2 linked regions of the Candidatus Palibaumannia cicadellinicola genome follow. The protein of the gene in region 2 interacts with the protein of the main gene of each other region in a pairwise test. Links are inferred from orthologs where the notes say so. Each region holds a gene or a part of one and is shown on either strand. Other genes may lie near its edges.

Region 1 (3,116 bases), 100 kb from region 2 along the record:
CTGTGCTGGAAACCATACTTCTAGATCATATGTTTTGCAAGACGCGAAACTCATATCACCGGTACATAATAATATTTTACGATAGGGTAGATTTAACAATTGTAGTACTTTCTCAGCATGCCCAGTCATTTCCTCTAAAGCTTGCATTGATTGTTCTGGTTTGATTGCTTGTACCATCTCTACTTTATCAAATTGATGCATACGAATAAGTCCGCGGGTATCACGGCCATAAGAGCCAGCCTCAGAACGAAAACATGGGGTATGTGCTATCATTTTTAGTGGTAAAATATTTTCATCTAAAATTTCACCACGAAGTAGATTGATCAATGGAACTTCAGCGGTTGGTATTAAGGTATAAATACTATTTATTTTTTCTTCTATGAATGGTTGTATATGAAATAAATCTTCTGCATATTTAGGCAAATGACCAGAACCATATAATGAAGTTTGATTTACTAAATATGGCAAATAGTACTCCTGGTAGCCATGTTGTTCAGTATGTAAATCTAACATAAATTGCGATAGAGCACGATGTAAACGAGCAATTTGTCCACGCATGACAACAAAACGTGAACCTGTTAATTTGACTCCAGCCGTGAAATCTATTTCACCAATTCTTTGCCCTAAATCAACATGATCTTGTATTGAGAAATTATATTCACGTGGTTCACCCCAACGCCGTACTTCAAGGTTATCTGTATTATCGTAACCATAGGGTACATCATCGGCAGGAATATTAGGCAGAGAAAGTACATAATTTTGTATTTCACTTTGTAATAAATTAAGCTCTAATTTAATTCTTTTTAACTGTTGATTAAATTGATTTATTTCTTTACATAGCGGAGAAATATCTATTCCTTTAGCTTTAGCATCGCTAATTTTTTTAGATCTATAGTTACGTTCGGCTTGCAGCTTTTCTTTTTGGATCTGTAATTGTTTACGACGAACTTCCTGTTGACCTAATTTATCTACAGCTAAGAGAAATTTTCTGCGAGCAAGTTTTTGAGCGACTTCTTTTAAGTGATAACGTAATAAGTAAAAATCTAACATATTCTTTTATATATATTATTAATTAAGTTTTTATGTAATGTGTAATGATAGGTAATAATAGTATTAATGTACTAAATGGTATCTATCTTTAAGTTAATTTTTTGTCATAAATGTATAATAAATATAATTTAAGATTAGTTAAGGTTACTAACGTTGATCATCTAACATAACACCTGAAGGTAGTTTGAAGTTAAATATAGTAACATCCATAAGACTTTGTTGTTGTTGATAAAATTTATAAGTATGACATAGACCGCTTTGCTCAAGAATAGAAAACGATTGAATTGTTCCATCAATAGTTATTGTGATCGTAATCTTTTTATAATTACTATTATTTGATTTAGGCAAAAGTAAAAAATGATTATTTGTTTGCTTAATATTATACTGTCTCCAATCAGAAGTACGATTACCAGTTATGAGTAAAAATGGTGTGTTATTAGTTATATCTTTTAAAGAATTTGCAATAACTTGTTCAACCAATGGGTTATAAAACCATAATGTTTTTCCATCAGAAATTAAGATACTCTCATCTGGTGAAATTATATGAATTTTAAAACAATTAGGGTATTTTACCCATATTTGTCCTTCACTTTTTTGTACTATAACGTTATTAGCATTCGTAACTATTTGATGAAAGTTAGCAAAAAAACTATTATTTTTAGTTAAACGATTTTGTAGGGTATTAATACTATTAGGATTAGGAAATACTGATGGTATTATCATACTGAAACAAAAGAAGAGTATTGTTCTCATTCGATTAACTTGATACCAATTTTTTTGATAATAGTTAATATAAATATATTTATAATTGTTACTCTTCATTAAAAATAGTTAGATACTCTGTTTTTTTTTGTTGTTTTAAGTAATTTACTACCGCATGTACTTCTTCATCTTGTACGAAAGCGCCATGTACACGTATTGGCAATGAGGAATGAGAAGCTAGATACAGCATATCACCCATACCAAGTAGAGATTCAGCACCAGTTTTATCTAAAATAGTTCGAGAGTCTATTGTACTTGAGACAGTAAAAGCAATACGTGTTGGAATATTAGCTTTAATAAGACCAGTAATAACGTCTACAGACGGACGTTGTGTAGCAAGCACTAAGTGAATACCAGAAGCTCGTGCTTTTTGTGCTAAACGAACAATTAATTCTTCAATTTTTTTTCCAAGCATCATCATTAGGTCAGCTAATTCATCTACTACTATTACAATATATGGCAATGCATCTAATTCAGCAATATAATCATTCTGTTTTCTATCTGTTACTTGTTTAATACGTTTATTATAATTTGTTAAATTACGGACACCAAATGCTGACATTAATTTATAACGTCTTTCCATCTCATTAATACACCAAAGTAATACATGTTTAGCATCATTCATGTTGGTAACTACTTTAGTTAATAAATGAGGAATTCCTTCATAAACTGAAAGTTCTAACATTTTAGGATCAATCATTATAAAACGTACTTTTTGTGGTGTAGCTTTATATAAGATGCTTAAAATCATAGCATTTATTCCGACTGATTTTCCAGAACCTGTAGTACCAGCTATTAATACGTGAGGCATTTGCATAAGATCGACAATAACGGTCTGTCCCCTAATATCTTGCCCAAGTACTAAAGATAATGGTGATTTAACTTTACTAAACTCATCACAGTCGAAAACTTCACGTAGAGAAATGCTATGACGTTGCTTATTTGGAATATCTAAACCTATATAAGGCTTACCTGGAATAATTTCTACTATTTGTACCATATTTGTTGATAACGCACGTGCGATATCGCGTGATAAGCTAGATATCTGTGCTACTTTAACACCAGGTGCTAAATCTAACTCAAAACGGGTAATGACAGGCCCTGGAAATACTCCTACCACCTTAACTTGAATACGATAACCAGCTAAACAGGATTCTACTAACCTTGCTGTTTGCTTAAGATATAATATTTCTACTTTTTTTTCTTCTCGCTTATGAGCTCGTAATAGATCTATTATAGGTAATTCTATAGAAGATTGTGGTAATGGTAGTTCTTGTGAAATCATAATATTAGTATTATTCACA
Region 2 (3,335 bases):
CTGCAACCGTTTCATATGCCGATCTCCGTTTGAGATAATCATCGTCAGCCAGTCACCTTGTTTGATGTTTAAAGTATCAGCTACACCTTTTCCGATAATCATTTGCTGCTTGTTGGCGCAGAAATTCTGCCAAGCTTGAGTTGGCACAAAGCGAGGTAGTGCGCTTAATCGTATTTCCTGTACCGGATCTATGCCTTTGACTTGAATAACCTGTCGTTTTTCTTCGTATTCTACTAGGCTTGTAAAATTAATATAAGGTGTAGCGGCTACGATACCTGGCACCTTTTCTATGCGCTTTATTAATTTCTGCCAGTCGAAGAAAGGAGGATTCACGGGTTCAATTTCTCCGTGTGCTACCACTGCTAGTATACGCTGATTTAATTCACGCTCAAAACCATTCATTGCACTAAGAACAATGATTAGCGCCATTACACCTAGGGATATACCGATAGTAGAGATGATAGAAATCAGAGATACCATACCGCTCCGTTGCCGTCTGTAATGAAAACGCAGCGCAATCTGCAATGATAACGGTATTCTCATGAAATTAAACGGAGCTCAGTTGCAATAAGACTACCTTCGCGCATCTCAAGTTGGCGGTGCAGCCTCTGAGCGAGGCTTAAATCATGTGTTACTACGATAAAAGTAGTACCTTTTTGCATATTGATAAAGCTTAGGAGCTCAAAAATACTCTCCGCGTTGCTTTTATCTAGATTGCCAGTAGGTTCGTCAGCAAGAACAAGTGATGGATAATTTACTAGTGCACGGGCGATAGCCACCCGCTGGCGCTCACCGCCCGACAACTCCGAAGGTCGGTGATAGCTACATTTTTCCAATCCTACCATTACCAGCATTTCACGCGCTGCGGTTAGTGCTACCGTTGATTTGGCTCCTCCTATCATTCTCGGCATTGCAACATTCTCTAGAGCAGTAAAATCGGATAATAAGTGGTGAAATTGATAGATAAAACCCAACCGCTTATTGCGTAGTACCGCACAAGCGGTGGAGGAAAGTTTGTTCAGCAGCTTGCCTTCAAAAAGAACATCGCCAGATGTCGGTGCGTCTAGCCCTCCCAGTAGATGTAACAGCGTACTTTTACCAGAACCAGAGCGGCCCATAATCGCTATCATCTCCCCTTGTTGTATAGAAAAATTAACGTTCCGCAACACATCAATATATAGCTTACCTTCTTGATAACGCTTGCTTAGCTCGTAACATTGTAACAATGGTGCATTATTCATAACGTAACGTCTCAACTGAATTAATAGTAGCTGCATACCAGGAAGGGTAAAGAGTAGATAACCATGCAACTACTATTGTAAGTACAGCAATTATGGTAATTTGCAACGGCTCGATATTCACCGGCAGCACTGCACTATCAAATAACACTAACTTATTTAACAAGCTTACTAACAGTACGCCGATGAAAGTACCAAATAGTACTCCGATAATTCCAATAATAGTCCCTAAAGCCATAAAAACCAGCATTACTTGACTACTGTTCAGTCCCTGTGTTTTTAAAATAGCTACTTCACTCTGCTTTTCCATTACTAGGAGGCATAGGGAAGTAAGAATATTAAAGCCAGCCACCGCGACAATAAGGCTTAGTAGCAATACCATTATGTTTTTCTCCATACGCACCGCCTGGAATAGTTCGCTCTTACGCTCACGCCAATCTTTCCATACTAAACCATCGGGTAAATGTTGCTGACTTAGACGGTCCACGCTCAGAGGCTGCTGCAACCATAGACGCAAGCCTGTGACATAACCAGACGGATAATGCATAAGACGCGAAGCATCCTGCTGATTAACCAGTAGTTGATAGTCGTCTACCTCACTCTTGGTAGCATACGTACCAGCTACGGTGAACAAGCGCTGGCTAGGAATACGACCCATCGGCGTGAATTGATTAACCGAGGGAACGATTAAGCGTAGTTGATCACTCAATTTTACGCTCAGCTTATCTGCTAACTTTTCACCCAGAATTACCTGGTACTGACCGGGTGCTAACTGGTTTATGTGTGTATCAACTAAATAGTTGGCTAGAGGTTCAGGATCAGAAGAATTGACACCGAGCATGACGCCCATAGCTAAACCTTTAGCGCTTTGCAATACTACGTCTCCGATAGTTAAGGACGCAACGCGTGTTGTACCTTGAAGTATGTTTGGTTTTAAAACTGAAATGACTGTAGGGTCTAAAAACCCCTCGTGAGTCGTCAGCAACGCCTGAGGAATAAAACCAAGAATATTGCTTTCTAGTTCTATCTTGAAACCATTCATGACCGATAATACCGTTACTAAGGCCATTACACCGAGCGTAATACCGATAGTGGAAAGCCAGGAGATTAAACTACCGAAGTGGTTTGATACTAGCCCGCGCATATAGCGTAGGCTAATATATAATGCTATAGGCTGATACATTTTGTATTCATTATTAGATTAGATATCAGCCCGGTGTTTGATTCATTCGTGGGCCACACCATGACCAGACCATACAATCTCTCCGGTCTGTACTTGCATTAACTCCATATCTAGGTTTGGTTGTTTAATATCCCCACTAGCGATGCTGTACAGTACATATTGTGCGTTAAGATATCTAGCCATCCTATTGCCTTACTACGTGATTCTAAGCTGTCATTTTCAGAAAGTCCCAACTTCATGCGTGCACTTTTAAGTGTGTCTGCTCTTACTACACGAAAATTACTATGATTAGGAATCAAGCTACTCAGCGTGGCGGTAGCTTCATCAGACTGCAGGCTACCGTTGGTACTGTTTTTTATGGTATTAACCAGCAGCAGGCTGTCTTCGCAGATACCATTAGCTGATATCATATGATTAACGAGCGGAGAAAAGCTTCCTTTCCAGTCAAGATACTTAAATTTTGGTGGCATTAGTACTAGCTCGCGAGTTAAAAGCCCAGGTAGCAGTTCAGAAGATAATAGATCTTGCTTAGCTTCGGCTATACTATTGGTTAATAGCGGTGCTATAGTCAGTAGTATATTAAAAATATATTGATCCTCATCATAAGTCTGATGTTATAATTATAAGGTTAAATCTCAATTAAGTGATTAATGGACCTAGTTGTCTACCACCTAGTAAATGCATGTGGAGATGATATATTTCTTGTCTACCATGAGAGTTACAATTAATAATTAAGCGGTACCCATCATCACTGATGCTCTCCTGTTTAGCGATTTTGGCAGCCACGGAGAACATTCTTCCTAACGCTATTTCATCTGTAGTGTTCACGTCGTTAACTGTTGGAATTAACTTATTAGTAACGATAATAATGTGAATAGGAGCTTTCGGGTGAATGTCGCGAAAGGCAGTTACCA

Evidence for each region.
Region 1: the proteins of lolC (region 2) and lolA interact in binary tests that used the Escherichia coli proteins (3 or more experiments, as listed by UniProt). The link is inferred for Candidatus Palibaumannia cicadellinicola from one-to-one orthologs.

Annotation. Positions count from the first base shown.
Region 1 is NZ_CP008985.1:388,506-391,621, forward strand. Bases 1-2,771 are described here. They hold lolA (outer membrane lipoprotein periplasmic chaperone LolA), read right to left. Parts: upstream 1,804-2,771; coding sequence 1,198-1,803; downstream 1-1,197. Other genes in these bases: serS (serine--tRNA ligase), read right to left, coding at 1-1,050. UniProt on the Escherichia coli protein: Participates in the translocation of lipoproteins from the inner membrane to the outer membrane.
Region 2 is NZ_CP008985.1:491,448-494,782, forward strand. The notes cover bases 328-3,317. They hold lolC (lipoprotein-releasing ABC transporter permease subunit LolC), read right to left. Parts: upstream 2,422-3,317; coding sequence 1,234-2,421; downstream 328-1,233. Other genes in these bases: lolE (lipoprotein-releasing ABC transporter permease subunit LolE), read right to left, coding at 328-543; lolD (lipoprotein-releasing ABC transporter ATP-binding protein LolD), read right to left, coding at 540-1,241; IM45_RS03795 (HIT domain-containing protein), read right to left, coding at 3,061-3,317. Also shown: more of lolE, read right to left, coding at 1-327; more of IM45_RS03795, read right to left, coding at 3,318-3,335. UniProt on the Escherichia coli protein: Part of an ATP-dependent transport system LolCDE responsible for the release of lipoproteins targeted to the outer membrane from the inner membrane.